Regions from separate parts of the Paenibacillus nuruki genome, predicted to be linked through region 1. Evidence: riboswitches for the same ligand, from Rfam matches in the RefSeq annotation. Region 1 holds a riboswitch; each other region holds the start of a gene.
What was found. A riboswitch is a leader RNA that binds a small molecule or an ion and turns the genes downstream of it on or off. The one in region 1 is predicted to bind cyclic di-AMP.

Region 1 (7,785 bases):
TGCATCATTGGTACCATCACCTGTCATTGCAACTAATTTACCTTCTGCTTGTTCACGGCGAATAACGGCTATTTTGTCTTCCGGCGTACTTTCAGCGATATAATCATCGACTCCTGCTTCCCTTGCAATCGTTGCTGCGGTTAGTGGATTATCCCCTGTACACATAATCGTTTTGATACCCATACTACGCATTTGTTCAAAACGTTCTTTCATACCTGCTTTGACTGTATCTTTAAGATAAATCAATCCATAAATTTCTTGATCTACAGCCACTGCAAGAGGTGTTCCTCCAGCAGAAGCAATAGCATCATTATTGGCTTGTAAATTATCCGGAATAGTTCCTCCCTGAGACACAACCCATTTTCTGATTGCATCGACTGCACCTTTACGTACTTTGCGACCATCGGTAAGATCCAGACCGCTCATTCGTGTCTCTGCACGGAACTCGATAATCTCTGCGCCTTCGCTTAACGATTGCGGATATTCCCAATTTTGCTTTTTCATCAATTCTAGAACAGAACGACCTTCTGGTGTCTCGTCAAAAGCAGAACTTACGGCTGCCCATTCGCCGACTTCTTGTGGTGAATGTCCTTCTGTCGGTACAAATTCGCTAGCCATCCGATTACCATACGTAATCGTACCTGTTTTATCTAAAATAATCGTATTGATATCACCAGAAGCTTCTACTGCTTTCCCTGACATTGCTAATACATTAAAGCGTGTTACCCGATCCATCCCAGCGATCCCAATAGCAGATAACAATCCACCAATCGTTGTTGGTATTAAGCAGACTAACAACGCAATAAGTACAGGTACAGATAGAACAATATTTAAGTAGCTTGCCATAAAAGGCAATGTAACAACAACCATTAAAAAGATAATTGTTAAGCTTATCAATACTGTGTTTAACGCAATTTCATTAGGTGTCTTCTGACGTTCAGCACCTTCGACCAGACTAATCATCCGATCCATAAACGATTCACCCGGATCGCTTGTAATACGAATAATGATCTCATCACTAATCACCATCGTACCACCAGTGACAGAACTAAAGTCTCCACCTGCTTCTTTAATCACAGGAGCTGATTCGCCTGTAATCGCTGATTCGTCCACAGATGCCAGTCCTTTAATGACTTCGCCATCTCCAGGAATCATTTCGCCCTGTACCACTTTGACGATATCCCCTTTACGTAGTTGAGTGGAAGATACAGCGACAATCTGCTCGCCTTCGATCCGATTCGCAATAATTTCTTTTTGCGTATTTTTCATGGAATCGGCTTGAGCTTTACCTCGTCCTTCCGCCAATGCTTCTGCAAAGTTCGCAAATAGTATCGTGAACAAAAGAATAATAGCGACAGCAATATTAAATCCTGTTGAAACCGAGTCGCCAAAAGCATTAGGGACAAAAATTAACAATAAACTAATAATCAAGCCTACTTCTACTACAAACATTACTGGATTACGTGCCATCAGTTTAGGATTTAATTTGATCACGGACTGCTGTAAAGCTTTGGAGATCAAGTCCCGGCTCATCATTGATGATTTACTTTTCATTACATTGTTCCTCCACTTAGCGTTTGGTAGTATACACGCACTATATATTGATAGAAAAAGATAAGATGTTGCTGTTTACAATGTGAGCATTTCTGCAATAGGTCCAAGTACAACTACCGGGAAAAACGTAAGCGCACCGACTAAAATAACAGAAATAATAAACATACCGCCGAATAACGCTTGATCTGTTCGTAACGTTCCGCTTGTTTCTGGAACAGGTTTTTTCGCCATTAATGAGCCTGCAACAGCTAACAATGTCACCATTGAGAAGTAACGACTGATAAACATCACAACACCTGTCATGATATTCCAGAATGGTGTGTTATCGCCCAAGCCTTCAAATCCTGAACCGTTATTCGCTGCTGATGATGTAAATTCATAGAGCGCTTGAGTCAGTCCATGATAACCCGGATTCGAAATCGTATCTGCCTGCGTCATTAAAGCAATCGCTGTAGGCGCTAAGACCAGTAGAGGCTGAATAAGTAATGTGACGGCAATCAATTTCATTTCTTTGCCTTCAATTTTGCGACCGAGAAATTCAGGTGTGCGTCCAACCATAAGACCGGATAAGAACACCGCAATAATGGCATACATTAGAATATTCAACAGTCCTACACCTGAACCGCCAAATACTGTATTTAGCATCATATTTCCTAGTGCAATTAATCCACCGAGTGGTGTTAACGTATCATGCATGTTATTGACAGCACCAGTCTCTGAAGCGGTAGTAACTACAGAGTAGAACGAAGATTGAGCTTCGCCTAATCGTACTTCTTTACCTTCCATCGATCCTGCATTGTGCTGGATACCTAATTGATTAATCAATGGATTTCCTTGATATTCACTCGCAAGAGATACACTAAGCATCACGACAAACATCATAACCATCGAAACGAATAATACTCGGCCTTGCTTCGAGTTGCCGACCATTTTACCGTACGTAAATGGTAATGACATTGGAACCAGTAACATCATCAGCATTTGCAACATATTACTGAATCCGCCTGGATTTTCAAAAGGATGTGCAGAGTTGGCTCCGAAATAGCCACCACCGTTATTCCCTAATTCTTTGATCGCTAGAAATGATCCAATTGGACCTACACCAATCTGTTGCTCTGTTCCTTGTAATGTCTGAGCTGTCACTACAGTATGCAACGTCTGCGGCATACCTAATCCAACAAACACAAGCGCCATAATAAAAGTAAGAGGTAACAAAATGCGTGTAATTGCCCGTACTAGATCTGTAAAGAAATTACCTAGTGGCTTACCGGTTATTCCTCTAATAAATGCAATCGCAACCGCAATCCCTGTTGCCGGTGATACAAACATCATAAAGATAATCGCTGTCATCTGTGAAAATAAAGATAAACCACTTTCACCACTATAATGCTGTAAATTGGTATTCGTCATAAAGCTAATCGCTGTATTGAACGCTAGATCAGGGCTCATATTCGTAATGCCTGCTGGGTTCAAAGGTAATACATGTTGAAGACGGAAGATCGCATAAGCGATAAGCAAGATGACTGTATTACTGATCAATACGGCTCCTGCATATTGCTTCCATGTCTGATTTTCACCTTTGATTCCACCGAACCTGTAAATCCATTTTTCAATAGGATGAAACCAACGATCTAATCGATTGGGTGTATTGTCAAAAGCATGTGCAATATAATGTCCGGTTGGACGAGCGATGATTAAAGCAATAATAAAAGTGACTGCAATTCCGATATATGAAAAGATACTCACGATGTTCTCCCCTGACCCATTAGAATTTTTCTGGATAAATTAATGCGTAACATAGATAAATGGTTAATCCACCAATAATAATCCACAGCAGCCAAGTCATCGCTCATTCCTTCTTTCTCCGATAGCTACAGATGCCCATTGCAGCAACCCGCTCAACCCTACAGTAATCAACAAAACCAATCCAATCATTAATATATCCATCATATGTGAAGAACTCCCTGCATTCATTTTGGTTACTATGATTTGCTAAAAAAGGCACAAAAAAAGAAGCCTGGAGAAAAGCAGAACTTTTCCCCAGACTTCTACAAACACGCACACTTATCGTGTACCTGCCGAGTTGCTGGTTAGGAGTTCTCCCTTATACGCTTACGGAGTTAGCTGTCGGATTCGGGCTGGAAGATTGCCCGTTCCGGTAGATACCGGAATTCACCCCATGTTGTGTAGATCCTGATCATTTCCTATCAGTCCTCTTCATCAACGATTGGTTCCCCCGCTTTTCATATGCATATGAAAATTAAGCGTTGTGACATTGTTAACATATCAAAAAACACAGAGTCGTATTACACTGTGTCAGATCGGCACAAGCTTCACACTTCTCTCCTATCCACGCTTACGAGGTTAGCTGTCGGATTCGGGCGGTGAGAGTCGCCCTACTGCATTGTCTGACTGTACCATGGTTAGTCAGTATGCAGATTCACCCCAACGATTCACATTCCGGCTCTCACACCGTTTTGTGAAATCGCAATTTGGTTCCCCCGTTTTTCGGTTAGCACCGAAAACTCAGCGATCAAAAACATTGGAAACTTCATTTATATCAGTTGCTGAATCGTATTCATCAACTGCCTGCAATGAATAATACGCCTGTCCTTGTCAACTGTAAAGCTGAGAAAAGACGCAAAAAAAGCTGTGAATCATCACAGCTTTCATTTTCAGATAACTATTGAAAAGTTATCTATCGCAGGCTCCTATTTTCTCTCTTTTTCATCGTTTCTCTACTTTTTCACTCTTGTTACATCGCATTTATCATTCATTTACAACAGATTCTGAAAACGGTTATGTCATTTTTTACGCAAGATGCTATCATTTTTAAAATTATGGTCAACCTGTGTAGATTTCATAAGCGAAATGATACAGTGTGCTAATGTCTGAATTTAATGGCTTACCGTTGCTGAAAAATTGGATTCTGACAATATCATAATAATGTCTGTATTTGGATGATTGGAAAGTATATTGTCCTACTCCTGGATTATCAATATTGACTGGCATTGTAAAGTTACCTGAAGCATCTGTCGTAGCTGTTCCGGGAATCACTTTGCCATTGAGAATTGTAGTGATATTAGTCGTTACGATAGCGTTCGCTACCGGATTGCCTGTAGCATCAAAAGCACGACCTGAGATCACAATATTGTTTTTGACACGCCACTTATTACCTTGTCCATAATTAATAAATCCATAGACACCACCATCTGTTGTAATATTACTGATCGCAACTCTGGATACATCTGCTGTCTGATAATTAACAGATAATTTGTATGGAGTCGTTAGATCGAATGTAGAAGGTGCTAAGACTTGAATATAATACGTTCCCGCAGGTAGTGTGACTTGACCGTTGGTATTCTGTGCCAGTGTTCCTTGACTCACCAGATTCGCATTAAATAACTGTAATTGATACGTTCCATAAGCAGATGTGTTGTCTAGACGAAGGTTCATTTTGGATTGAGCTGTCAAAGTGACTTTTGTCCAATCCTCGTCAAAACGATTATCAATATTCTGTGTGCTGACAAAAGGTGCTGATCCTTTATCTTTGGCTAACCACGGATTATCATCAGGCTCGCTTGCATCATAACTATCTGAAGTGACAGCAAATACAGTAAATGGATTAGTGGTATCTGCTCCTTGATAAGAACTTACTCTAATAAAATAATATCCTGCTTTGGCAATATGACTAAGCTGTTCATATTGTGTTGGACCTTTGGTAGAAAAAGCGACCTGCTCGATCTCAGATGTCTCTTCATTCAAATAATACAGTGAAAGATCATAATCAACCGCAGCCGAGTTGACTACACTTAAAAAAGAAGTCAGTTTCGCTGGATTAGTGACTTGAGTATAAAACCAGCGACTTTCTCCTTCAGCAGCAATGTAACCTTGATAGACTTGTCCTGTCTGAATAAACAAAGCTTGATCCGGTGTAGTATTCGTTCCATACGTATCTTCAGCTACTGCACTGAATGAACGAGCAGACGACGGCAATGTGATAGATTGTGATAATTCACTTTTTGGGATAGCCAAGAAATCTTTAGAGTTGTTCAATCCATTGTTTGGCGCAACATTTTGGACTAGAGGTGTAGTTACCCCCAAATCTTTATGTATTGCTGGAGTCTGTGCATGGGTGGTTACTCCTCCCCAACCTAAGCCTAATGTCACAAGTAATGCTGTTATACCTACTAATTTCGTTTTCAAAATATCTCTACTTTTTCAAATATATGTTATTTATTAGTAAATTATACCTAAAATAAAATTTGATAGTCAACTACATTTTTATCATTTTAGGTAAAAAATATTAAAAAATAAAAAAACTCTGTATCTTTTTAGCGATACAGAGTTTTTTGTGATTTATATTATATTCAAAATATAGCGTATTAACGTATATGACTATGCCAGATTTCTTCTTCTTCATCTGTCATTTCGCCTACAATTTTGTGGAATTTCACATATTGAGCGAATGTATCTTTTAACAACTGAAATTGAGCAAACGATCCGCTGAATTGTTCAAGTGAAACCGATTTGGAAACCGTCTCAATATTGCTAATCTGGCATCCACTGTTCAGTTCCAATTGCTTCAGATTAGGCAAATCGGCAATCGCTGAGATATCAGAGATACGTGTATCATGAATGGTCAGCATTTCCAATTGGTCACAAGCTTGTAGACAACTCATATCAGCAAAATAAGCATCTTCGATATGAAGCTTGCGCAAAGACAACGACTCACTAATATGTTGCCAGTCCTCCGCTGTCCATTCTCCAGGAGAGCATACTTTCAATTCCCGCAGTCCTGTGATCGAAGATAACGCTTGAACCGCTTGACGTGACGGTGATGAAAGAGCAAGTGTAGTCAACTGCTTCATCTGGGCTAAAGGCGTATAATCTTGAATACGCGTATCTGTGCAATCTAGATTACATAGATGCGGTAATGTGGCTAAAGGGTCCAAGTCTTCAATCAATGTTCCTTCGAGATTCACAATTTGCAAATAAGGTAATCCACGTAATGGCGTCAGATCCCGAATCGGATTACGGACAAGATATAACTTTTTGAGTTCACGGCAATTCGCAAGCGGACGGATATCTTGAATATCATTGACACTTAGAATCAATTCACGCACTTCATGACAACGTTCTAGTGGTGTGATATCCGTTAGTTGTTCACGAATCAAAAAGATTTGATGAGCACGAGCGAACTCTTCCACGGTATTGGATTTGTTGATAATTCGGTCTCGCCAGCTATCATCCAACTGCTCAAACCATTCTTTTAACGGTATTTCTGATTCATTAGCTGGCGTATGGGCTTTGGGTAGATCAGCAAGCGCATAGGCCTGAGCATCTTTCAACATACGTGATTGTTCATTACGGCCATACATCCAATATTTGAATCCATCATCTTCTTCAATCGTATAATTTCCGTGACGAACCGTATCACGCATAAAATGAATAAATTCGCCCAGACTACGCGCAATCACATATTTCATTTCTTCATCACGTCCGAAATTAATTACCTGTCCAACGACTCCATGTTCAGCAGGAGACAAATCAATCCCTAGATGATTCCCCCCTCCATCATGACAAAAAGGAATCCAGTGACGATTGATATATTGCTCTTTGATCCAACCTGATGGAATCGAATAATGATCTCCCATCGTCTGGTACTCCGGTTCAAGCTCTGACCATATTTTCCATTCGCTAACCATCTCTTCCAGACTCAAAAATTGCAAGCCAAAAAAGAACCCCGGTCCACTACGAGACTCGCCATTGTGTATGTGATACAGTTCTTTCAGATCATCAGGGAAAGAGACACCAATTGTAGCTTCAGCTTGCTCTATTTCTTCATCTCCAGCAGAAGCTTTGAGCGCTTCTTCGAGACTATTCAATTCTGGTCGTAATATGGATTTAATTTCTTCAAGCCATGTTCCGATCATTGTTGTTTCCTCCTATTCGATGAGCCTTTCCTTGTGCTTATCATCATCGTCATTCATTAAAGTATACCGTTGCTGATGCTGCATACCTAATTTCGCAGCATGATTCACCTCAAATATAATATGTATTAACCGATATTAAAGGTAACGATTAACATTTCCAAAAAAAGGTATACATCTGTACGTACATAATACAGATGTAATTACAGGCTTAATCAAGCAATGCACTTCTTTTAAAAATCAAAATAATTTCTCGTGAACCACCTTGTGACAGACTGGTATCAAATGTCGATACAAG
Region 2 (7,785 bases), 2.4 Mb from region 1:
TTTCTGCTAATAAAATCGGTAGACCTACTACAATCAGACAGATAATAAACATCAGGAAAAAGGCAGCTCCACCGTATTTACCTGTGATATACGGGAACTTCCACATATTTCCTAACCCTACTGAACTACCAATTGCTGCTAAAATAAACCCGCTTGTTGAAAAGCGTTCGATCTTGCCGCTGCCTGTACTTGATGAACCTGAACCTTCTTTTTGTGCCATAGGTATACTCCTTATGAATAAAGTGAATTATGCCTATGTTACACAAAACGTTATATCTTGTCCATGAAAAGAAAGTAACAATTTGAAAAAAGTCAAAAAGGGCTACTTTTTCATTGATTATTAAAGCAATAAGACAGCAATTGTTGCTGATCTTCGTCGGTGATTTCCTGCTGACTGTACTGGTTGTCTGTATATTGTGACAATACATGATTCCAGAATGATTGAGCATGGCTATTTCGTGAGGAGGCATTGGTCTGTAGCTCCCAATCCCCTTTATATTGGTCAAAAATGTGACTAGCGGCTTGACGGGCAACGCCTTGTCCACGAAATGGACGTATCACAAAAAACTCATTTAAATAATACTGCGCCTTAGAACCATCCGGTAAATAAGGAGCCGTCGCTATTAACGCAAAGCCAGCTGGTACGCCATTCACACGAATAATCCACGGATAAAGAACGCCTGGATGTCGCCACCAGATCAGAAAAACATCGCTTTGTTGATGAAGAGTCGCATATTCTTCTTCGTCAAAAACACCTTGTGAATTCGGCAATCGTTCCCAAATCTCTGACAGATCATACAGATAATAAGGATACATATTGCAAATGATATGCGCTTCTTCTTCACGGCAAAGAGTGATCTGGATAAGGTCTGTATGATTATCGCTCATTACGTTCCCCTTTCAGAATGCTCTTCTGGATTGAGTCGCCATTCGATGATCAAATAATCGCTATATTCCCGCCGTATAGTGGCTCCACAGCGGTCGATATAGGTGTGACGTAATTTAGCATAGGAACGTTCGCTTTTGAATAGATGAGCAGAAAGTAAACGGTAGCCTTGAGTGGTTAACGTATCTCGCAATACCGTAATAACAGGAACGGCTAATTTCAAATCTTGATAATTAAAATAAATCTGAAAATCACTAATATAGACAGCATCAAGCCCTTGTGTGATTTCATGAGGATCATCGTCTGATTCGGTAGGCTTGGATGCTTGCGAATACGTCACTTTCAAATAGCCGATCAATACCATCGACACAGGAGACTCAGGCTGATCGATAGCTGGAGATGTAGAAGGTTCTACTGCATGTACATAGATATTGAAGCTATGCGAGTGAGGTTCAAAAGCGATATAAAATTCGCCAATCTCACTGCTGGATAAAGGGATATACCCATCTGGTATAGAGTATGTCTGCTCATTATTCATTATTTTTGTAGAAACTGAATCGTAAACTGAATCGCTTCTAACGCTTCTTGTACAAACGCTTTATTTTCTTTTTCCCATTCATTTGGATCATCCATAAAAGAGTCATCTAACCATTCTTCTAATCCAGTCGCTATTTTACGGCGCTCATTCGGTTGTGCTGGAGCTTTACCACGTAATGCTTGGATTGCACTGCGCATCACTTTGCAGGAAGATTGGATAAATGGATAATCGTCTTTATCCCATGCTTTGGCATTATCCATATCGTAAAAAGAAATCCATTTTTCGATCGTTGAAGCTGCTTGCTTGGGTTCTAATTGAGGCATATTATAATTCTCCATTTCTATAATTGAACTAATACGTACGAATGATGACGTCAACTCCGTTTTTTAGTAGAAGCAGTCGTAGGTTGTGATTCATCGGCAATCCGCTGCAAACGATCTGAAAGATACACATGCGACCCGGGTTTGGCCGTCTGTGCAATTCGATACATCGCTAGAGCGACTGCACTTGCTTCTATTCCCCGATATTTACGAAGAGGGCCCACCATAAGGAAAGATAATGCCTGAGAGATGACAGTGCCAAATTGCTCGCCTGCACGGCTATCTTTACGCTTACCAAGCAATAAAGATGGACGAATCAACGACAACGAGGTATATCCAATCTGTTGTAATCGCTGTTCCAGTTCTCCTTTGATCCGTGTATAAAAGATACTGGACTTCGGATCGGCTCCCATAGAACTGATAACGATAAACTGTTTGGCTCCTTGCTCATACGCCATCTGCGCTACCGCAAATGGATAAATAACATCAATTTCGATCATCTGCTTCTGTGTTCCTGCTTGCTTAATCGTTGTTCCCAGACAACAGAATACATCATCTGCTTTCATATCCGCTCGATAATCTTGCAATTTATTGTAATCCACCACAACCTGTTGCAACTTCATATGTTGCAGTTGTTGCACAGGTTGGCGGACAAGAGCAATCACTTGAGTGTATTCTGTACTTTCTAATAACTGGCGCAGCAACTTTTTGCCTACTAGACCTGTGGCTCCTGCGACTAATGCTGTTTTACCGATCACGATCATCTCCATTTCTGCGCATCGCCTTGATTCCCTATCTTCTTCATTATCAAGATATCATCAGCAAATTGCAAAATAAAATGAGCGATCGATCTACAGCCCCTTTTTATAACAAAAAGGAAGCACTGCTCCCATTCGTATGAATAATGTAATCGGCGCCCAGTCCACGATAAATCAATCGGGATTGGTTGCCTTCTGTAATAACATAGAGTTGCTGTGATGACCATGTTCGGCAGATCTGGATATAACGACAACAGAGCGGTAGACTGCGTTCAAATAAATAAATTTTGCCAATCTTCAACTCTGGAATCCGCCATAACTCTTGTCGCTGTGTGTCGATCACCAGCACATGTTCAATCCCCATTTTCTGATATCGAAGTTGATCGGCTTGACTGTTCACGATCACTGCAAATGGAATCTTTTTTACTTTTAACAATTGCATAAATTGCTCCCCTGCTACAGTAGCCGGTGATACCAGTACAAATTCCTGCTCATATTCCATCCTTGTTCGCGCTCCTCCACCCATTGTAGACAACAAAAAAAAGCCGTTAGAAGAGGACCTCTTCATCAGCTTCTAAGACAAGTGCCTGCGGCATCTTATCATGGCGTAGTTGATTATTGTCGTCTCTCTTATTGCAGCTTACGAGGTTAGCTGACGGATTCGGAAGTAAGAGTCTCCCTACAGAGTTATCGGTCTTCACCAACTGCTCTGATTCACCCCTGAATAGCTCACTAGCATAGTGTCTATTCTTATGGTTCCCCCGCTGATTGAAAGGTCTATTGATACCCTTTTCAGCCATTAAGCTGTAATGAACTTGAAAGAAATCATACGCCCGCTCTTTTCGTTTGTAAAGCAGTACTGAAGCTCGCTATATTCGGATATAGAGCAATCCAGTCGATTGTAGGGTTCTAATGTTCTATTTCCTTCATCTAGCGCTGTTTTACTTTCTTTTACAGGATAAATGGATAAACTGGCGCATTGATGAGTATACAAGACATTACCGTATGAATGAATAGAATGAATCCGATTACATGGTTGTTTTCACAGATATATGATCTTTTTAATACTCAGGTCTGATTTTACTTCTTTCTCTGAGCGGACTATGATTGCTAACAATATCTGACATCAAGTATACCGTTATAGACAGATACACGGATCGTGATTGGATTAGGCAAAGAAACATCATATTAAAGGAGTGTAGATTTTTGATGAGTCTGTTATCGGCCATTTCACCTGTTACTCATGCGGCATCCACTAGCAATACATCTGTCCATGTTATTCATTCTATTGAAGTATTTCAGTATGATAATCGCTGTCTAGCCTTACCTGAAATGGATGGCTATCTGCACTGCGGGCTGTTAAAAATCGCAAGTCATGGAGTTACAGGCTGGGCGGAATATTCATTTACAGATCAAGTTCAGCATCTGGATCTGGTGAAATGGAGTCGAGTATTTACATCACTCAAAAAATGCCCTCTAGATCAAGCACTCTCTCATATCGATCAGCAGCAACAGAATTGGGGAAGTGTACGTAGTCAGGTTGCTTTAGAAGCATTGACTGAACTGCGGATTCGACTACAAGATTCACCTGATGTGTGGACATCGTCAGATGCGCTTATTAATCATGCTTTTTTGTTAGATTACACCATCGCTTATTATTCCTTTTGAACAATTCTGGTTAATGGATCATAACTACGAAATAAAGGAGTGTGCCTTTCTTGAATTCTGAAAAAATTATGGTGTGTGTGTATTATGGGCCCAATGGAGAACGATTGATCAGGCGTGGTATTCATTTATCTCAATTGATTCAGTCCCCACTCTGTGTACTCAGTGTGATTGATCACCCGATCGATGAGATGGATCAGCAAGAAGAGAAATATGTAGAGGCATGGCGCAAATTGACCGAAGAAGCAGGAGGTACATTTGTCCTTTTAGAAAGTCATGGACAAGAAGCTGCTGATATTATTGCTTCAACTGCTCAAAAGCATGATGTGACGCAATTGATTATTGGACAATCTGCTCAGACACGCTGGCAAGAAATCATGAAAGGTTCTATCGTGAATGATCTATTGGAAAAGTTGGGAGCGATTGATCTACATATTGTAGCCGTACAGCGGATGCAAGCGCAGTTAGAAGAAACGCATGAAGAAGGTGTAGATGTAGAAGTCGTTCAGACCCCACGCGGCTATGAAATCGCCTATGAGACACATGGTCGACCGATCGTGATCGAAGGTATCTTTTTCAAAGACATGCATACTGACTTTGATAATGGATTATTGAAGCTATGTATTAACGGAGAATATCAGTATCTGAAAGTATTTAAAGGCAAATTAATGGATGAACTTGTGCTAGAACCACAATCGCTGTGATCTAGTCCAAGAGGATAATGATAATGCCTACCGAAAATAACCTGTAGCCCTCTAAAAAGAAGGGGTTGCAGGTTATTTGACACTATTGCTATAAGAAAAGCATGTTTATTTTGAGATTAAAGGAGGATCTAACACATCGCGAAAGCGAATATCAATCACTTTTCCTTTGATCGCAAAGCCAACATTACCATAGGTCTGATTCGAAGAAATTTGCGTCTGATCTGTATATAACATCGCTCGTCTTCCCTCTTCATGCAGTACACCGCATATCGCTGCAATAATCGCTTCGGCATAACCTTGATCTCTATGATGAGGTGGCGTATAGACACCATTAATTCGTGCATAACGAGGAGAACGATGCGCAATACTTGCAGTAGCCACAGGTTGCCCATCGACTATCCACAAGTATGTATTTCCACTTCCTACTGCACGAGCCGCTGCATGTGCATAATCTTTGGCTGCAATCTCAACACCGAATTCTTCATCTGCAAATTCGCACATATATTGTGCAATTACATCTATATGCTCAAAAGCAGGCTTGATCATTTCACCAGCAATATGACTAAGCGATCTGACTTTGGTACAACTATGTGACTCAATACTGGCATGAAAACGACTATAGATCTTATTCACATCTTGATACGATGCTGCGAATAATTCAGCAACCGCTGGATCTCCAGTAATTCCGCAGAGAACAGGATGCTGATTGCGATATAAATGATGAACTAATTCCTGTATTAATAGACGTCTGGCTTGTATTGCAGGTATAGGAGAAATCCATAACCATGCATTATGACCGGGTGACTGAGCAAATATCGCCCGATGATCTTCTGTTTTGAGCAGCATAGCCTCAGGTGAATCGATAATATGATGAATCAGATTGTAAGGAACCTCATCTGCCAGAAAAAACTCTTGCTTCAATACCTCATCATCTGGATCAAATACTTGCCACATTTTCAAATCCTCCTGCCAATGTTGCTTCATGACTTAAGCACACTATACCATACAAACCGGATGAGAAAGACTTGAAATCCCCTTTTTAAACCTTAAAAAGATATTATTATTTATTTTAAAATATTCTTTTCAAAGTATAAGCTTTCTCACTGTGCTTCCTACATAGACATGATAATGTTGACGTATTCCCTTCCACTATCTCATATCAATAAAGGAGTTTATTGAATTATGAAAACAGGATTCGTTGTCATTACAGGTGCATCATCAAGTATAGGAGAAGCCACAGCTCAACTTTTTATTGCTAAAGGACATAATGTGTTGTTACTTTCTCGCCGGGAAGACCGTTTAAAAGCTTTTGCTGGTCGTCAGGTGATGAAAGCGATTATTGATATTACAGATCGTCCGGCACTCGATCAAGCGATTGCTGAAGCTGAAGAACATTTTGGGCCTGTCAAAGGAATAGTGAATAATGCAGGTCGGATGTTGCTTGGAGATATTACGACTCAAGATCCTGCTGAATGGCAAGAAATGTACAATACGAATGTGATTGGACTTCTTAACGGTATGCAGGCAGTACTACCGTCTATGATCGAACAAAAGTCAGGTACGATTATCAATATCAGCTCAATAGCAGGTAAAAAAACATTTGCAGATCATGTCGCTTATGGTGGGACTAAATTTGCTGTTCATTCAATTAGTGAAAATGTACGTGAAGAAGTAGCTCCGCACAATGTACGTGTTGTAACGATCTCTCCAGGATTGATTGAGACTGAATGGAACGATCAGACCACAGGCGAAAAAGCCAAACTTAACTTAATGCCTCAAACGATTGCAGATACGATCTATTTTGCATTTAGCCAGCCACAAAGTATTAATATTCGTGAGATTGCACTAGCTCCCACTCAACAGCAAAGTTAAATCAGTTCTACTATGTGCTCCTTAAGCCCAAAATTAGACTTATACTATAGATATATATTTTGATATAACATTAGAACCAGACATAGCAAAAAGCTCTCCTTATTCTCTGGAGAGCTTTTTGGACGTGATCTATTAATGTGTTATACCGACAATCGTCACATCAGCAACATATGAACCTGCCCATAATAAAAAGGTAAACCCTTCTTCTAACGGATCATCAGGATCAGTAAGAAACTGGACTTCTGCATACGTATCCCATGAATCAGGTAGCGATTCGGTAATACGTATCTGAATTGTCCATCCTTCTTCTGTAAGATCGACTTTTGTATGCGATAGATCGAGATTAAGTTGTTGATCAGTTAACCATTTCTGCTGTGGCAACGACGTCGGATCTATATTCCATTCGATCAATGCTTGAGTCACCATGTTATTCGGCTCCTTTTGTTCTGTTCTATATTAAATTTATGAATGTACATCGTTACGAAGTGCACGTATCGCCCGATAGTCTGCCCAATTAATGGATTGCCATGATTGTTCTTTTTCAAATAAATAAGCTTTATCCTGACGGAATGTCTGATACGTCTCAGGTAATAATGTAGCTCCTCGCTGTAACAATACAGGAATCGCATCACTGGATAGTCCATTTAGATATTCGAAATCAATCTGCCCTGTCTGCTCATACCGATCTAGATTCTGAACAGCGATGATTCGATCCATGCCTACATAATTGACTACGACATAAGCAGTAAGCGCAAGCACGATATAGCATTTAGCAAGCGGTAGCTTTTTCCAATAAATACGCAGACCAGCCACCAACAACAGTACCCCGAGAAAGATCATAAACGCATGAACAAGAAACCGTATATACGTATAGCCATACGCTTGTTCATATACAATAAGACGAGTAAAGGCTGAATATAACATCACTCCAGAGCAAATAACCAAAATGTACAACATACTATTATTGATATGACGCAAAATGCGATGACTTTCTGCCATATAGAGCAGTACACATACCATAATTATAAAGTTGAGCGAAGTG
Region 3 (7,785 bases), 2.2 Mb from region 1:
GTTTGTCAAATGAACATTAAATTATAGCAGTATTAATTTTATCTTGTCAACGAATTTTTTCAACGGATACCTGCTCTCAAAAATACACTGCTCAAAGTTGCGTATTCTTGCAAACTAAGTGTCTCTCCACGTCTAGAAGGTTCGATTCCTGCTTCTGCCAAAAGTTGCTCTAATTGTGTACGATCGCCACCTTCAAAATAACGGCTACGCAAGTTATTGGCGATTGTTTTGCGACGCTGTACAAAACAAGATTGCATTAATTCAAAGAAGTACGCTTCATCTTCGACTTCAACTGCCGGACGATCCCTTAGTTTCAAGCGAATGACAGCAGATTCTACATTCGGTTGCGGGATAAATACCGTTTTAGGGACGATACAGATCAATTCAGGCACGCAATAGTATTGAACAGCAATACTAAGACTTCCGTAGTCTTTGCCTCCAGGAGGGGCTGCCATGCGCTGAGCGACTTCTTTTTGAATCATAACGACGATATTGTCTAACGGTAAACGTTCTTCTAACAACTTCATCACAATAGGTGTAGTGACGTAGTATGGTAAGTTAGCCACCACACTGACTTTTTCAACTTCACTGAAGTCTTCACGGAACAATTGATGCAAATCGACTTTGAGCACATCATCATGACGTACTTTAGCATGAGGATAAGGCTCTAAGACTTCTTTCAAAATCGGAATCAAGCGACGGTCAATCTCAACTGCTGTGACTGCACCTGCTTCTTGAGCTAGACGCTCGGTTAATGCACCGATTCCGGGTCCAATCTCTAATGCTCCATTTTCAGGCGTTAATTCAGCTGCTTCTACAATTTTGTTCAAAATATTGGAATCGATCAAAAAGTTCTGACCTAAGCTTTTTTTAAACGAGAATCCATATTTATTAATAATTTCTTTGGTGCGTTTGGGTGTAGCTATTTCTAATCGTTCATCCATATTATTGTTCTTCCTCCGCTTCCAGTTGTGAGAGTGCTGTTGCAAACTCTTCACGGCTAATTCCAAAAATACGTAAACGTTTATGGAACTGCTTTCCATTGCCATAACCTATGCCGAGCAGATTGCCCATTTTCATTCGTCGCTCCGCAGCATCAGGTTGCATCACAAGTCCTGTCATGATCAGATCTTCCCAATCGATCAGAACTTCCGCTTCTGGCATCTCAGAGTGTACACGCGCCAACGCTTCACGAATAGCTTCTGGAGAAGCATTTTCGACACCGATATCACCTTTGAGCGTAGCTTCACTTTCAGGGATAAAAGCATGCTTACATCCAGGGACTTTCTGCGCTACGATCTTACGTATCCGTTCACCTGCAAAATCAGGATCAGTTAATATAATTACACCGCGTCGTTCTTGAGCTAATTTTACACGACGAATCACATGAGCACCTATAGCTGAGCCGCCTGTCTCGATCGTATCTGCGTCTACAGCTCTTTTAATCGCTACGGTATCGTCTCGTCCTTCCACAACAATCACTTCTTTAATCACGTTGATTGTACGCTTCCCTTCACTCTCTAAATGATAAGATAATCTGTTCGATATTCATCTTAACAGAACAAAAAGAAGAGGATTTATCCTCTTCTTTTTGTTTTCTTTATGCACGCTCATAGTTAATATTATTTATATCATATAACAGATGACTGGGCTTAAGCAATGGTGCTATCCCAATCAACACCCTCTCTAGGGTTTAACCGGGCCAATTACATATACAGTGTAACCGGATTTGCGTCCAAATGCTCTCGCTTGGCTCAAGCTGTCTATATACACGTCGATTTTATTACCGTTAATAGCACTACCGGTATCTTCAGCACGGCGGAAGCCAATGCCTTCAATGTATACCCACCATCCCATAGGAATGACACTCGTATCGACTGCAATCGTACGACCTTCTGTTACACGTGCTCCCGAAGCAGTCACTGTACCTAGACCAGGTTCTTGAGACGAATAAGCAGTTAGAGATACATTGTTCAGTACTTTCGCATAAGAGAAATCTACACCTGCTTTGGAAGTACTATTACTTGATCCTCCACTAGAAGAAGCAGCTGCGAGAAGTTTAGGCTCCTCTTTTTTGGTACCAATAGCTACAATCTTATCTTTTACTTTTGCGGTTGTTTTTTTATCAACCATACGTTTGGAGACGAATTCTCCATCTTCGTATACTTTCTCGATGTATTGAACCACTTTACCTGTTTGACCGCCTTGCACTAACTTGGTTTTACCTTCAAGCATAGAACCATCGGTTTTCTTAACCGTTTGATACGGAATCTTGACTACTTTTTTCGCTACAAATGATTTGGTACGCACAATCTTGATATCCATATTGTCATGAACTGAAGATTCCATCGCAGGTGTTAATTGATCTTCACCTGACAGTGTTAACCCAGCCTGCTCCAATGTGTTACCAACTGTTTTAGAGGTGGTATAAATTTTCTTGGTTCCACCATCTGCCGTAATGTTTACTGCAACCGCATGGTTAATATAAACTTTGTCCCCATCCTGAAGCGCGCCATTCATAGGCATAGATACTTTATCTTGTGGTGCCACTTTAATTTGATTTTCATCAAGCAGTTGAGAAAGCATCAATTTACGTGTTTCCACGGTTTGTGCTTTGCCGTCAATGACTACAGAAATATTTTTACCCGCTTGATTATAAAGTAGGGACAATAGCATCGCTGCAAGAGCGATCACTAATAATGCAGCCCACAATACATAGCGTAGGTTTTGTTGCTTCCAACTCAGCGCGTAAGACATGCTGGATGAGCGCGAACCATGGGTTTTTTCGAAAGGAGCAATTGCCACTTCTTCCGTCCTCCTTCATAGTCTCGCCGTCTAGCTGTGACGTAATTGTATATGACGCGACTATATAACAGAATTTTCACAGGCTGATCGTAAGCATAAGATTACCAAATCTGTGTGATAATCTTTCGTGATGTTCAAAAATGCCTGCGCCATGGTCAGTCTAAGGGACACACCTAATATCTGAAAGATCAAATTTCAAATATCGTATTCTCTGAATCTTTTCGTTTAGCCCAAAACAAAAGAAGCCTCTGGAAAAGAGCAAAGCAACTTTTCCTTGGCTTCCGACGTATCTAAATACAGTTCGGAAAACGTTAGAAAATACGAGGTTGCCTCTGCATCGCTTACGGGGTTAGCTGTCGGATTCGGACACATCATATTTCTTGCCCTTTGAAGGCTCCTCCGCTCATGGCGCGAGTACCTCCAATTCACCCCATAGACCCTGTAAAAGGAATCATACATAATGACTTCGGTATTCTGATAATAATGGCTTGAAGACATATGTTGGTTCCCCCGTTTTCCTATGCAGGAAACTCAGCGAGACCGAATCATGGAATCTTGCGTAATAACAGCAAGATTAAATCACTGATGAAATAATATCCCGAACCCAACCCTCATGTAAAGCGACCAGCAAGCACGTTTTTCTGAATAAATGGTTAAAAAGTTGTCATATTCTCTTGTTTTTTGGTTATAATTTATTCATATATCCGTTTAACGCTGTTTTTTGCGTGATTTACTCTCTTTTTCACCGAATGCCAAATCGTTCCAGTGCATTTTTAGTTGTAATTGTACTAATTTCTTCCAGTGATACCCCTTTTAGCGCAGCAGCAGCTTCTGCTACAAGTGTCACATAACCGGACTCATTTCGTTTTCCACGATAAGGATGTGGTGTCAAAAATGGGGAGTCTGTTTCAAGCAAAAGACGGTCCATTGGAACCTGTTGTAACACCTCTTTAGGTTGCTTCGCATTTTTGAAAGTAATCGGTCCTCCAAACGATAAATGAAAGCCCATATCGAGACACATTTTAGCCGTTTCCCAGCTACCTGAAAAGGAGTGCATAACCCCTCCAACTTCATGTGCTTTTTCTTCGCGCAAAATCTTAACAATATCTTCATGAGCATCACGATTATGGATAACAATTGGCATATTAATCGAACGTGCTAGACCGATTTGTTCACGTAATACTTTATGCTGCACTTCTTTCGGTGAAGTATCCCAATGATAATCCAGACCAATCTCACCAATCGCTACTACTTTTTCATGTTTGCATAGCGATTCGATCCATTCCAGATCTCCAGGTTGCATATGAATCGCATCTACAGGGTGCCAGCCAATAGCCGCATATATAAATTCATAACTTTCGACTAATTCCATCGTGGTGGGAATCGTTTCACGGTTGAATCCTACATTGATCATTCGGGTTACCCCTTGTGCATAAGCACGCTCAATCACTTCTTTACGATCATCGGCAAATTCGATCGAATCCAAATGAGTATGTGTATCAAATAACATATACTTTTCTCACTCCTTCTCTGTTTCTCGTTCTTTTTTCGTTAATCTTATATTTCAAATTCCATCTGTGGCGGATTAATTTTGTTTTCAAATATCGCTGCCACTTCTTCGGATAATTGATGAATAACTTTCTCCAACTTATCTTGCGGATAATAGAGATGATATCGACCGCGATGAATCCCGCTAATCGAACGTACAATATCCGATACTTCTGATATTTCTTGGATTCGGTTTTGACGATCTAATAATAGAATTTGTTTTTCTTTTTTAGGATCACCTGGACGAAATACATCATAAGGAAGATCGGTGGGAAAATCGATTTCTAGATCATAATCAGGATGTAATCCTACTCTAGCAAATTCACTACGTATACTGCTAATCGTCTGCTTATCAATTAGATCTGTCTCTACATATTTATACAACTTACGCTGCATAAAACGATGACATACATCTGCCAAAATATCATCGTCTTCCCTTGTCCATTGCATAAATGCTGTCTGTACTAATGCTTCATCTAGCAATAAATAATCACCAACTTGAATATCGCCTTTGAATAACTCAGGTAAAGGATACGGCAAAAATTTAAAATCGAATCCTTCATCGAACAATTCTTTGGCACGACGGAAAATTTGTTTTAATACAATATCTGAACTTCGAGTTACTGGATGAAAATACACTTGCCAGTACATCTGATAACGTGCCATAAGATAATCTTCGATCGCATGCATACCTGATTCTTTGACAACGACGCGTCCATTGTGAGGACGAAGCATCCGCAAAATACGATCAACATCAATCGTTCCATAATTAACTCCTGTAAAATAAGCATCCCGTAACAAATAATCCATCCGATCCGCATCTAACGGACTCGATACCAGATTCACAACGATCTTTTTCTCATAATCTTTGCGAATAACAGAAGCGACTCGTTCAGCAAGACCACTCTCTGCTTCTTCCAATACCCGATTCACTTCGGTATCTCCAAGTAGGATACGACACGTCCATTCTTCATGATCCATATCAAAAGCTTCTTCTATAGAATGAGAAAAAGGTCCATGACCCAAGTCGTGTAATAAAGCGGCACATAATGCCACCAGACTTTCTTCACGTGGCCAATCTTCAAAACCACCACGTTCAAATTGAGAAATAATACGACGTGTAATTTCATATACACCTAATGAATGTGAGAAACGGCTATGCTCTGCTCCATGAAAAGTTAAATAGGAAGTTCCCAATTGTCTTATACGACGTAATCTTTGAAATTCAGGTGTATTAATCAAAGTCCAGATTAAACGATCTTGCACGTGGATATAATTATGTACAGGATCTTTAAATACTTTTTCTTCTCCTAAAGGTTGTACAGGCTTCAAAATAAATTCCTCCTTCTATCAATAAACCCTAACTATTTAAAATTAAAAATAGTTTTTTCGACGATATTGTCGAATGTTGTCGGTATATACAAGCTATGAATTTCCAAATCGACAAAATAATTTTAACCCTATAATACTTGATAATACCGCTATATAAAAATATTTTTTCAAAAAAAAGTGAAAAAAACTGTATTTTTCTTAAATTATAGGTTGACTGATTTGGGAAACGTTGGTATTATGAATATCATAAAACATAGAAATTTGTCGAATGTTAGCACATCAAACAAAACAATAACAACTAATATATTTAAATTTGAGAGGATTGATCAGTAATGATGAAATCAACTGGTATTGTAAGAAAAGTAGACGAATTGGGCCGCGTAGTAATTCCTATCGAACTTCGCCGTACACTAGGTATCGGAGAAAAAGACGCTTTGGAAATCTACGTTGATGGCGAGCGCATTATGCTTAAAAAATACGAGCCTGCTTGTATTTTCTGTGGTAACGCTGAAAATGTAACTTATTTTAAAGGAAAAATCGTTTGTAATGAGTGTATTTCCGAAATTCCTGTCCCTGTGACAAAATAAATAAAATAGGTTATACTAGAACTATCAACTTATTAATTCTAACCTTTTTAATATCTCCTTGAACCTTTACTCAGCATTTTGTCTGGGTAAAGGTATTTTTTTGCTTTCTTTTGGTTTTCAAAAAAGGCTTATCTTTCATTATACTTCCTTTTGCATAGCACTTCCAATTTGCACATCAAAAAGGAACCTCGAACAGATCAAGATTCCTCTATTTTCACGCTTATTTTCTTCATTATTTTTGTTAAAAACTCATCTATTTAACGAGTTTCTTCTATTATAAATGTATTTACCAAGCAAGCTCTTTCGTAACCACTCATATGCGTCTTACTCTTCTTCATTTAATAACACTTGATATACATCACGTTTAGAGATTTCACGATCTTTTGCTGTTTTTTTCATTGCATCTTTACGTGAAATATTCTCTTTATTTTCGTAATAGATCACATGCTCTTCTATCGTCATCTGTTGCCACCATTCGCTGGCTTCAGCTTTGGCTTCAATGATAGATTGTCCCTCGATTACAACACAGTATTCACCAATCGGTGGATGCGATTCTAACCATTCCAATACTTCTTCTACACTACCACGTGTCCATTCTTCATGACGCTTTGTCAGCTCACGTGCTAATACCACATTACGATTGCCTAAATGATGTGCAATCGCTGTTAATGTTTTGATAATTCGGTGTGGAGACTCGTATAACAGCAATGTACCTGCTCCATGCTTCACACTACCCAGTACTTCTTCTTGACCTTTATGATCTCTAGGCAAAAATCCAATAAACGTAAATCGATCTGTCGATAATCCAGAAGCAATCAAAGCAGACAGTGCTGCATTCGCTCCAGGAATAGGAACCACAGCAATTTGTTGCTCCAGTGCTAACTTCACTAATTCTTGCCCTGGGTCAGATATAGCAGGCAATCCAGCATCACTCACAAGCGCCAGACTACTTCCTTCTATAATAAGGCGAATTAACTCCGGTCCACTGGCTTTTTTATTATGCTCATGATAACTCAGTAATTTGCCTGGTGTAATATCGAAATGAGTTAGCAATTTGCGAGTCTGCCTTGTATCTTCAGCAGCAATAATATCGCATTCCTGTAATGTCCGTACAGCTCGATACGTCATATCTTCTAAGTTACCAATCGGTGTTGCAACTAAATACAAAGTGCCTGCCCCTTCATGAAGAACAGCAGACTCTCCTTTAGCAAAACTTTTTTGAATCTGTATGCTCATAGTGACTCCTTTAACCCGTAATAGACAGCTTTGAGATCAGGTGTATATTGTTCATGTTCATCATATACGATAAGTGGTGGTAGCATACGCATTTCTGGCTTACCTCCACGTAATCCTTCAATTAACACCATATTCGCTTCCATATGTTGACGAGGATGTACAAATCGAATACGCTTCGGTTCTACTCCATATTGACGCATCAAAATAATAATGTCTGCTAACCGGTGCGGGCGATGAACCATAGACAGCTTACCACCATTGCGAAGAAGCTTGGCAG

Region 2: another riboswitch for cyclic di-AMP. It lies ahead of RCP16_RS19700 (hypothetical protein); the one in region 1 lies ahead of kdpF (K(+)-transporting ATPase subunit F).
Region 3: another riboswitch for cyclic di-AMP. It lies ahead of RCP16_RS18670 (resuscitation-promoting factor); the one in region 1 lies ahead of kdpF (K(+)-transporting ATPase subunit F).

What each region holds. Positions count from the first base shown of each region.
Region 1 is NZ_OY725677.1:1,987,229-1,995,013, forward strand. Features, by position in the region: gene kdpB (potassium-transporting ATPase subunit KdpB) at 1-1,554, opposite strand, end outside; gene kdpA (potassium-transporting ATPase subunit KdpA) at 1,630-3,300, opposite strand; gene kdpF (K(+)-transporting ATPase subunit F) at 3,320-3,400, opposite strand; cyclic di-AMP (ydaO/yuaA leader) riboswitch at 3,649-3,831, opposite strand; cyclic di-AMP (ydaO/yuaA leader) riboswitch at 3,893-4,096, opposite strand; gene RCP16_RS08635 (carboxypeptidase regulatory-like domain-containing protein) at 4,399-5,760, opposite strand; gene RCP16_RS08640 (SMI1/KNR4 family protein) at 5,940-7,490, opposite strand; gene RCP16_RS08645 (DUF4177 domain-containing protein) at 7,699-7,785, opposite strand, start outside.
Region 2 is NZ_OY725677.1:4,427,400-4,435,184, reverse strand. Features, by position in the region: gene RCP16_RS19725 (sodium-dependent transporter) at 1-220, opposite strand, end outside; gene RCP16_RS19720 (GNAT family N-acetyltransferase) at 331-888, opposite strand; gene RCP16_RS19715 (hypothetical protein) at 888-1,424, opposite strand; gene RCP16_RS19710 (hypothetical protein) at 1,424-1,747, opposite strand; gene RCP16_RS19705 (oxidoreductase) at 1,798-2,514, opposite strand; gene RCP16_RS19700 (hypothetical protein) at 2,609-3,004, opposite strand; cyclic di-AMP (ydaO/yuaA leader) riboswitch at 3,125-3,318, opposite strand; gene RCP16_RS19695 (hypothetical protein) at 3,712-4,170, shown strand; gene RCP16_RS19690 (universal stress protein) at 4,212-4,871, shown strand; gene RCP16_RS19685 (GNAT family N-acetyltransferase) at 4,977-5,825, opposite strand; gene RCP16_RS19680 (SDR family oxidoreductase) at 6,054-6,743, shown strand; gene RCP16_RS19675 (hypothetical protein) at 6,876-7,169, opposite strand; gene RCP16_RS19670 (DUF4153 domain-containing protein) at 7,206-7,785, opposite strand, start outside.
Region 3 is NZ_OY725677.1:4,213,355-4,221,139, forward strand. Features, by position in the region: gene rsmA (16S rRNA (adenine(1518)-N(6)/adenine(1519)-N(6))-dimethyltransferase RsmA) at 60-944, opposite strand; gene rnmV (ribonuclease M5) at 946-1,494, opposite strand; gene RCP16_RS18670 (resuscitation-promoting factor) at 1,687-2,805, opposite strand; cyclic di-AMP (ydaO/yuaA leader) riboswitch at 3,129-3,352, opposite strand; gene RCP16_RS18675 (TatD family hydrolase) at 3,548-4,315, opposite strand; gene RCP16_RS18680 (HD domain-containing protein) at 4,363-5,685, opposite strand; gene RCP16_RS18685 (AbrB/MazE/SpoVT family DNA-binding domain-containing protein) at 6,018-6,272, shown strand; gene rsmI (16S rRNA (cytidine(1402)-2'-O)-methyltransferase) at 6,597-7,508, opposite strand; gene RCP16_RS18695 (tRNA1(Val) (adenine(37)-N6)-methyltransferase) at 7,505-7,785, opposite strand, start outside.